Regions from separate parts of the Variovorax pasteuri genome, predicted to be linked through region 2. Evidence: riboswitches for the same ligand, from Rfam matches in the RefSeq annotation. Region 2 holds a riboswitch; each other region holds the start of a gene.
The links. Region 2 has a riboswitch for cobalamin ahead of cobM (precorrin-4 C(11)-methyltransferase). Riboswitches for the same ligand answer to the same signal wherever they lie in the genome.
Positions count from the first base shown of each region.

Region 1: linked by a shared signal. The riboswitch ahead of ACSFBM_RS09595 (TonB-dependent receptor) and the one ahead of cobM (precorrin-4 C(11)-methyltransferase) in region 2 are both predicted to bind cobalamin.
Region 3: linked by a shared signal. The riboswitch ahead of ACSFBM_RS06490 (TonB-dependent receptor domain-containing protein) and the one ahead of cobM (precorrin-4 C(11)-methyltransferase) in region 2 are both predicted to bind cobalamin.

Region 1 is NZ_JBPJZS010000002.1:518,802-522,067, reverse strand. It holds gene ACSFBM_RS09610 (cation:proton antiporter domain-containing protein) at 1-127, shown strand, start outside; gene ACSFBM_RS09605 (hypothetical protein) at 154-558, opposite strand; gene ACSFBM_RS09600 (hypothetical protein) at 720-974, shown strand; cobalamin riboswitch at 1,012-1,288, shown strand; gene ACSFBM_RS09595 (TonB-dependent receptor) at 1,532-3,266, shown strand, end outside.
Region 2 is NZ_JBPJZS010000004.1:100,771-104,036, reverse strand. It holds gene ACSFBM_RS16875 (sirohydrochlorin chelatase) at 1-478, opposite strand, end outside; gene cobM (precorrin-4 C(11)-methyltransferase) at 475-1,332, opposite strand; cobalamin riboswitch at 1,486-1,747, opposite strand; gene ACSFBM_RS16865 (SDR family NAD(P)-dependent oxidoreductase) at 1,809-2,639, opposite strand; gene ACSFBM_RS16860 (MaoC family dehydratase) at 2,665-3,084, opposite strand; gene ACSFBM_RS16855 (MaoC family dehydratase N-terminal domain-containing protein) at 3,095-3,266, opposite strand, start outside.
Region 3 is NZ_JBPJZS010000001.1:1,373,519-1,376,784, reverse strand. It holds gene ACSFBM_RS06490 (TonB-dependent receptor domain-containing protein) at 1-1,303, opposite strand, end outside; cobalamin riboswitch at 1,396-1,656, opposite strand; gene ACSFBM_RS06485 (ClcB-like voltage-gated chloride channel protein) at 1,716-3,266, shown strand, end outside.

The DNA.
Region 1 (3,266 bases), on a different contig from region 2:
CGAGCAGGAGGCGCGCCTGCTCACGCAGGAAACCTCCGCCACCGTGTTCCTCGGCGAACACGAACTGGCACAGGCCATGGCCCGCGACGTGGTGCAGCGCGCCGTGTCGATGGCAGTGCCGGCTTGATACACACGCCCACCGGCACGCCGGGTTCAGAGATCTTCGATGACCAGGGTGCGGTAGCGCTGCGCCATGGCATAGGGCACGGTGCGCACCGCCTCCATCAGCTTGTCGGCGGTTTCGCGGTCCTCGGTCTTGACCAGCAGCGCGGCATGGCCTTCCTGCGCGAGCTTGGTGTAGGCACGCACGGTGGCGCCTTCGGTGCCGGCGGACGGCAACGGGTCGTCGGCGAGTTCGACGGTCGGCGTGATCTGCGACAGCACGGCCTGCGGCGGCAGCAGGAAGATGTCGTCGCCGCTCATGCCGTTGTCGATCAACTGCTGGCCGACGCGGCTGGCGTCTTCCAGTTTGGCGAACATCACCATCGAGTAGCCCGTCGGATAGAACGCGCCGCCGATGGTCGCCCGCATGCTCGGGTCAAGGCTGAAGGGTTTCATGTTGCCTCCTGGGAAGGTTTTGCAAAGAACAGGGACCCGCTGACGGGTTGCATGTAAAACAGTAGGCCGGGCCACCGGTGTGCTCTGTAGGAGAAGCCCGGTAGCTGTCAACGGCTCGCGTCCTCCAGGCATTCAACACTCAGCCCCTTTTCATACCGCCCATGCCCTCTCCCAGGAACATCGCGCTCACCATCCACGAACTGGAGGTCGGCGAGTTCTATTGGGTGCTGATGGAAGCCGTGGACGACCCCGCCGCAATTCCCGGTGCGGCCGGTGCGGCCGGCGAGCGCACCCATGTCTACACGCCCCTCGAAGCGGCGCTGCAGCCGTATCCGACCTACTCGAACGCGCTGGCGGCCGGCGTGGCCATGATGCGGCGGCTGTTCGGGCCCGACGGCACGCCCGGCTCCCTATAATCCCGCCGGTTCGGTGCGGTAACTTTTTATAACTGCACCCAAACACGGTTCGAAGGTGCCCCGGGTCCATGTCGCATGGCCCTGGGGTTAAACGGGAAGCAGGTGCGCCGCGTCGTTCAAGACGCGTCAAAGCCTGCGCTGCCCCCGCAACGGTCAGCGGATCTGGAAATCCTTACGCGCGAGCCTCTTTCTTGAAGGCTCGGCAGTCACTGCGCTTCGGCGTGGGAAGGCGAGGGTTTCGGTCGTCGTGTGCTCCATTCGGCACACAGCGGCGCTCCGCGAGCCCGGATACCGGCCTTCGCAACCGCCTTCGGACGCAGCGGGAGTGCGTGTCCGGGCCTGCCGCTTCGCGCTTGCGCTCACCGTGGCAGCCCTTTCGCCTCTCCCGTCGCGTCCTTTATCGGTCGTGAGCCTGCGGGGACGCAGGCCGAAGGAGAAGCTACATGGGTCGAGCAACACGGGCGCGAAGTCGCCCGGGCACGGTTACGCGCGTGCCCTTTCATCGGGCGCGGCTGTCCGGTCTTTCACGCCTTTCAGGCCTTTCACTGGGGTTGGGCTTGGCCTTCGGGCCTTGCGTTTCCCTTGCGCAGCCGGCTGAAGCGGCCGACGCCAGCCAGAGCCCATCCCTGAACCCGGTACGGATCGAGGCCGACCGGCAGGCCCCGCTGGCCATCGACGAGCCCACGTCCACCGGCAGCCGGCTCGGCCTTACGCCGCTGGAAACGCCGGCCAGCATCGAGGTGCTGACGGGTGACACCATCCGCGCGCGCGGCGACGTGTCGGTGGTCGACGCGGCCACCCGTGCCACCGGCATCACCGGCTCGCCCGGGCCCGGCAACGGCGGCACCGCGATGGCGGCACGCGGCTTCACGGGCCACGGCTCGGTGATGCAGCTGTTCGACGGCACGCGCCTGTATGCGGGCGCTGGCACCGTCACCTTTCCGTTCGACACCTGGTCGGTCGACCGCATCGAAGTGCTGCGCGGCGCGGCCTCGGTGATGTACGGCGAAGGTGCCATCGGCGGCGCCATCAACGTGGTGCCCAGGAAGCCCACGCGCGGCCCCATCCGGAACGAGGCGCTGCTCACGCTGGGCTCCGACGCCACCCGCCAGGCGGCCTTCGGCAGCGGGGGGGCCATCAACGACAAGCTGTCGTACCGCTTCGACATCAGCCACCGCACCACCGACGGCTTCATGCAGCGCGGCGAGGCCGAGAGCCTGGCTGTGGGCGCGGCCGTGCGCCTGGACGTGTCGCCGCAGCTGCAGTTCACGCTCTCGCACGACGAAGGGCGCCAGACCCCGCAGCGCTACTACGGCGTGCCGTTGATCGACGGCCGCCTGAACAGCCAGACCCTGCGCCAGAACTACAACCTGGACGACGCAGAAATCAAGTACCGCGACAAATGGACCCGGCTCGACGCGCAGTGGACGCCGAACGACGCCGTCACCGTGCGCAACCAGCTCTACCGCCTGGAGAGCAAGCGCCACTGGCGCAACAGCGAGACCTACAGCTTCAACGCCACCACGCGCCGCGTGACGCGCGGCGACTACCTGGAGATCGGCCACGACCAGGAGCAGATCGGCAACCGCACCGACGCCACCTTCAAGCACAGCGTGTTCGGGCTGGCCAACCAGGTGCTGGTGGGCTTCGACGTGAACCGCATCGACTTCCAGCACAGCAACGACTCGCCCTACGGCGGGCGCTCGGTGATCGACCCGTTCGTGTTCAACCCCGGCTACTACGCCTCGCCCGTGGCCTACACGCCGCGCTACAAGACCAAGACCGACACCTACGCCTTCTTCACCGAAGACAAGCTGGCCTTCAACGAGCAATGGTCGGTGGTGGGCAGCCTGCGCTGGGACCATGCCAAGGTCGCGCGCACCGACCTGCTGAACGCCGCCAACAACCTGGGCAAGACCTTCGAGTACGCCACCGGCCGCCTCGGCGTGGTGTACGCGCCCGATGCGTCGCAGTCGTACTACGCGCAGGTGGCGCGCGCGGCCGACCCGCTCACTTCGCTGATCAGCACCTCGGCCGCGCAGGTGCCCTTCGAGTTGAGCACCGGCAAGCAAGTGGAGGTCGGCTACAAGCGCCAGCTGGCCGACAACCGCGGCGCCTGGACCGTGGCGGCCTACCGCATCGAGAAGAACAAGCTGCTCTCGCGCGACGCCAACGACCCGAACAAGACGCAGCAGGTCGGCAAGCAGTCCTCCGAGGGCCTGGAAGCCACGCTCGACCTGGCGCTCACCTCCACGCTGCGGCTCGAAGCCAATATTGCCAAGCTGCGCGCGC
Region 2 (3,266 bases):
CCTCCAGCAGCCAGCGCGCCATCTTCGCCATGTCGCCGTTGGCCTGCCGGTCCGACGAGCCCCGGCCCAGGATCACCACGCCGGTGGTGGTGGGGTCGGGCATGTCCAGCGCCTGCATCGCGCCCTTCAGGCGCCGCCGCAGGATCGCCAGGATCGGGTCGCAGGCCGTGAGGTGCGGCGCATACAGGAACTGCACCATCGGGAACTTGAGCCGCGCACCGTCGATGGCCTGCGGAATGTCCATCTTCACGTGGCCCGCCGCATTCAGGATGAGCGGCACCACGACCACGCGTTGCGCGCCCTTGGCCGCGCGGCGCAGCCCCTCGCTCATCGTGACCTCGGAGAACTCGATGAAGCACACCTCGATGCGCCAGCCCGGCCGGCGCTCGCGCCACTGCGCCGCAAAGGCCTCGATCTCGTCGTTGCCGGATTTTTCGCGCGAGCCGTGGCCCACCAGGAGAATGGTTTCGGTGCTCATGGAAGGTCCTGCAGGAGGGTCTGGACGGGAACGCTCGCGCGCCGGAAGCGGTGCGTGAAGCTCGCGTCGTAGAGTTTGGATTTGGCCAGCGTGGTCCATTGCCGCGCGCCCAGCGTGGGGCTCGCGATGATCATCGACTGGCTCACGATGCGGGCCTCGCGGCACAGCGCCTGGATGGTGGCGACCGTGCCGCGCACGATCTTTTCCTCGCCCGGCCAGCTCGCCTTGTGGACCACCACCACGGGGGCGTCGGGCGACCAGCCGGCGGCCGTCAGCGCGGCCGTGACCTTGCCCATGAGCGTGATGCTCAGGAAGATGCACAGCGTGCTGTGGTGCGCGGCCAGCGCCTCCAGCGATTCGCCTTCGGGCATCGGTGTGCGGCCCTCGACGCGCGTGAAGATCACGGTCTGCGTGACCTCGGGCAGCGTGAGGCTCTCCACCGCCGCCGCCGCCGAGGCCATGGCGGAAGACACGCCCGGCACCACGCCGATCGGCACGCCCGCCGCATCCAGCGGCTGCACCAGCTCGATGAGCGCACCGTACAGGCCCGGGTCGCCGGTCTGCAGGCGCACCACGGTATGGCACCGTGCGGCCTGCGCAATGAGCCACGCGGACATCTGCTCGAGCGTCATGTCCTTGCTGTCGGCAATTTCGCAGTCGGGCGGCGCCCAGCGCGTGGCGGCTTCGCTCACGAGCGAGCCCGCGAACAGGATGGCCCCTGCGCGTTCGACAAGGCCTCGGCCCTTGACGGTGATGAGTTCCGGGTCGCCCGGACCCGCGCCGACGAACCACACGGTTCCCGGCGTGCACGCTCCCTGCGGAGCGCTGCTTGGAGCGATGGCTCGCTCGTTCATGATGTTTCCTCCGCGCCCGCCGCGCGACTGATGGTCGTTAAGACCCGGCGGGGGGGAGAAATCGGAGGCGTCAGCGAATGCTGTTCCGGCGGATGACCTGATGCATCGAGCCGGACGCAATGCGTCGCCCGCCGATCCTCGCCCACCGCAAGGTCATGCGCTGGTCGTCAGGCCGGTCTCCGGGCTCGCGAGCGGAGGGCCGTCGGCTCTCCTGCAAAGACCGCCTTCCCGTGCCGTTCGTGACACAGTGGCGTGGGACCGGATCCCGGGGTCTTGCTTCTGACTCGCTTACCGTTGCGGGGGCAGCGTCGGCATGGCGCGGTGTTCTCCACCGCCGCGCACCGACTTCCCGTTTCACCCTGGCCGCCCCGCCGTTTCCACGGGGCGCCAGGACACCTGACAACGCGGGCGGAGTGTATCAGCCGCATGCCGCGGCGCGCCCCGCAAGGACCTGCCCTCGCCGCCCGGCAGCGCGCTCAGATGCCGGTGAGGCCGCCGGTGCACATCAGCGTCTGGCCGCTCACGTAGTCGGACTCCGGCGCGCACAGCAGGTACACCGCGCCGGCCGCTTCTTCGGGCGTGCCGCCGCGCCCCAGCGGAATGGACTGCTCCATCATCGCCAGCAGCCCGGGGTTGATGCCGACCTTGATCTCGCGGCCCTCGATGTTCGCGGTGGACGCCTCGGCGGTGCTGGCGGTCAGCCGCGTCTGGATGAAGCCGAAGGCCACGCAGTTGACGGTGACGTTCATGCGTCCCCACTCCTTGGCCAGCGTCTGCGTGAGCCCGACGATGCCGGCCTTGGCGGTCGAATAGTTGGCCTGGCCCGCGTTGCCGAAGAGGCCCGCCACCGACGAGATGTTGACCACCTTGCGCACCACGCGTTGCCCTGCTTCGGTCTCTGCCTTCGACAGCGCGCGGATCACGGGCTGCGCCGCGCGCAGGATGCGAAAGGGCGCCGTCAGGTGCACGTCGATCATGGCGTACCACTGCTCGTCGGTCATCTTCTGCACCACGCTGTCCCAGGTGTAGCCGGCGTTGTTGACGACGATGTCCAGGCCCTTGTATTCGCTCACCGCCGTGCCGACGAAGCGCTCGGCGAAATCCGGCGCGGCCACGCTGCCGACGCAGGCGACGGCCTCGCCGCCCGCCGCGCGGATGGCCTGCACGGTGTCTTCGGCCGGCTCGGCGTCGAGGTCGTTGACGACGATGCGCGCGCCTTCGGAGGCGAGCTTCAAGGCAATGGCGCGGCCGATGCCGCGGCCCGAGCCGGTGATGAGGGCGACCTTGCCGGCGAGTTTGGGTGTCATGTCTCTTGTCTTTCCTGAAGTGATGTCAGCGCAGCGCCACCAGCGCTTCGCCCGCGATGCGCGTCTGCCCGTACTGGTTGGCGCTGAGCACCTCGATGCGCACGCAGGGCTCGCCGTTGTGCTCGAGCTTCTCGACCACGCGGCCGGTGCAGCGCACCGCATGCCCCAGGTGCGTGATGCCCTGGAAGCGCACGTCGAAGCGGCGCAGCTGCGACTGCGGCGCCCACTGCGTGAGCAGCCGCCCGAGCCAGGCCATGCCCAGCATGCCCTGCGCGAACACGTCGGGCATGCCCGCCTTGCGCGCGAAGTCGGTGTCGATGTGAATCGGGTTGTGGTCGCCCGAGGCACCCGCGAACAGCGCGAGTGCGGTGCGGTTCACCGGCGGCAGCTGCAGCGCGGGCAGTTCGTCGCCGACTTGAACGGCGTCGCAGGTCAGGGCATTCATCGGTGTTCCTTCAGTGGCGGCAGACGATCACCGCGCGCAGTTCGGCGACCAGCTCGTCGCGCTGGTTGGTGGCGCGCGAGGTCTTCACGACGAACTCGAGCGCGCCGTTCTTCTTGTCGTAGATGTCGGTGATGGTGGAGCGCACCGTCACCGTGTCGCCCACGCAGGCCGGCCGGTGGTAG
Region 3 (3,266 bases), on a different contig from region 2:
CGGCCGAGGCGGTGAAGCGCAGCGCCGGCGTGATGGCAAAGCCGTAGGCCGCGCTGCCGGTGGTCTTGCCGCCGAACTCGCTGTCCTTGTCGTGGCGCACGTGCAGCTGCAGCGAATGCGGGCCTTGCACGAAACCGTAGCCCAGCGAAATGGCGTCCTGCGCGCGGTCGCGCGACAGCAGCTTCGACGAGGTGGTGGGCGCGTTTTCGAGCGCGTCTTCGCGGCGTTCGAAGGTGGCGCTCAGCAGGTGCGGGCCGAAGCGGAACTCGTTCTGGAACAGGTAGCCGCGCAGCTTGGTTTCGGTGCGGTAGAACGACGGCTGCGTCTTGTAGACGGTTTGCGAGTCGGTCACCTGCACGCGGGTGCTGTAGACGTCGTTCCACTTGGCCGACCAGGTCAGCCCGGCAGTGCGCAGCGTGTTGTTCGCCTGGTCGTTGGCGAAGGTGATGGGCAGCCGGCTGCGGTACGACACCGTGGCGTCGTAGCCGGCCGTGATGTCGCTGCTGAGCAGCGTGGCGTCCAGGCGCTGGTCCGGCGTGATCTGCAGGCCCAGTTTCACGTTGCCCGAGGTGCTGCGGTAGCCGTCGCGGTCGGGGCTGGTGAAGCCGTCCTTGCTGGGGGTGCGCTTGTCGACCGGCTGCACGTTGAAGCCCTTGCTTTCCTCGTGCTCCACGCCGAACGCATAGTCGAGCAGGCCCGACTTGCCGCTCACGCCGCCTTCGATCTTGCGCAGCCCCTTGCTGCCGAAGCCGATGCCCGCGTAGGGCCGCACGCCCTCTTCGCCGCGCCGGGTGAAGAGCTGGATCACGCCGCCCACGGCGTCCGAGCCGTACACCGCTGCGGCCGGTCCGCGCAGCACTTCGATGCGGTCGATCTGCGACAGCGGAATGCCTTCCCAGCCGGCGCCACCGGTGGATTGCGAGTCGATGCGCACGCCGTCGAGGTACACGGCCGTGAAGCGTGTTTCGGCGCCGCGGATGAACAGGCTGGTGGTGTTGCCCACGCCGCCGTTGCGCGAGATCTCGATGCCGGGCAGCCGTGCGAGCACGTCGGCCACGCCGGTCGCGCCGCTGCGCTCGATGGCCTGGCGGTCGACGATGGACACGTCGCCCACCAGTTCGGACAGCGCCTGCGGCGTGCGGTTGGCCGTGACCACCGTTTCGCTCAGGGCCGGGGCTTCCTGGGCATGGGCGAGGCCGCCGAAGGCGGACGCCAGCGCCACGCCCAAAGGCAGTTGCAGGCAGGCGAAACGCAGGCGGCGCACAGGCGCGCGGCCGCTGGAAAAGCAAACGTGGGAAATCATTGAATGGACCGAACGAACGTCTATACCCCTCGCCGGCCTCCCCGCCGGCGCCATGGGCGCCATGGCTGCCCCTGCGTGGATCGTTCACGCATGCGGCAGCCGCCTTGTTGGCCGGTATCCGGGCTGGCAGAACAACCCCCACCGCCTTCCCAGGCACCTGTTTCAGGGCGCCCAGTGGCTTGGATGGAAAGGGGTTGGCGCCTTGCGGCGCCGTCTGCTTGACCGTTGCGGGGGCAGCGCAGGCGGCTTCGGCCTTGAACCGACCTGCGTGAGGTCGGGGGGCTTCCACTCCTGCTTCCCGTTGAACCGCGGCATGTGAACCAGGCCGCAAGCACCAACGGGCGGCATTTTAGGCCCTGCGGGCTCTTCCTTAAGTCGAAAGTTGCGCCTCACCGCTAACATCGGTCGCCATATGCGGCCCGCCTCGGTATTCCTGAATCTTCGTTCGGCGCTGCAGCGTCTGCTGGGTGTTTCCGGCTGGCAATCGATGCTGCTGTGGGCCATCGTGGCCGGGCTGCTCGGCACGCTGGCGACCGAACTCTTCCGCGCGGCGCTCTATCACTTCGAACACCTGGTGCTCGGCCCCGGCAACGGGCTGGTGGCCATGGCGAAAGGCCTGCCGTGGTGGGCGCGCGTCGCCTGCCCCACGCTCGGCGGGCTGGTGGCGGGGTTGCTGCTGGTGTGGGCCAAACGCATCGCTTCGCGCAGCGCCACCTCCGACTACATGGAAGCCATCGTGCTGGGCGACGGGCGCATTCCGGTGGCGCAGACGCTGGTGCGCAGCGCGTCGTCGCTGGTCAGCATCGGCAGCGGCGGCTCCATCGGGCGCGAAGGCTCGATGGTGCAGCTCGCGGCGCTGGCGGCGTCGCTGCTGGGCCGGGTGTTCCGCTTTCCGGTCGAGCGGCTGCGGCTGCTGGTGGCTTGCGGGGCGGCGGCAGGCCTGACCGCCGCCTACAACGCGCCCATCGCGGGCGCCTTCTTCGTGGCCGAGATCGTGCTGGGCTCCATCGCGATGGAAAGCGTGGGGCCGATCATCATCGCCTCGGTGGTCGCCAACGTCGCCATGCGGGCGCTGCCCGGCTACCAGCCGCCTTACCGGATGCCGGCGTTCCCGGAGATCCACGGCACCGAGGTCGTGCTGTTCTGCGTGCTCGGCGTGCTGCTGGGCTTCGCGGCCATCGGCTTCCTGCGCGCGCTGCAGGGCAGCCGGGCGCTGTTCTCGCGGCTGCCGCTGGCGCTGCCCTGGCGGCTGGCGCTGGGCGGCCTGCTGATGGGCGCGATCTCGGTGCCGGTACCCGAGGTGTGGGGCAACGGCTACAGCGTGGTCAACGCGGTGCTGCACACGCCGTGGCCGTGGACTTTCATCGCCCTGGTGCTGCTCGCCAAGGCAGCCGCCACGCTGGCCACCGCCGGCTCGGGCGCGGTGGGCGGCGTGTTTACGCCGGCGCTGTTCTTCGGCTGCATGGTCGGTGCGCTGTTCGGCCAGGGGGTGCAGGCGCTGTGGCCGGCGGCCACCTCGGCGCCGTTCGCCTACGCCATCGTCGGCATGGGCGCGTTCCTGGCGGGTGCCACGCAGGCGCCGCTGATGGCGATCCTGATGATCTTCGAGATGACGCTGAGCTACCAGGTCATGCTGCCGCTCATGGCCGCTAGCGTCATCGCGTATTTCGTGGCGCGCTCGGCCAATGCGGGCTCCATGTACGAGATCACGCTGCGGCGCAACGAACAGCGCGACACGCAGTTGCGCCTGCGCGGGCTGCACATGCGCGACCTGGTGCAGCCGGCCGAAACGGTGGTGGGCCCCGGCGCCGACCGCGAGGCGATGAGCAGGATCTTCCTGCAGCACCCGGTGAAGTACCTGTACGTGGTCGATGCGGACAACCGCTACCTCGGCGTGGTGCCGCTCGCGGCGCTGGGCACTGCGCCCACCGAGACGACCGCGGGCGCCCTGCTGTCGCAAGCC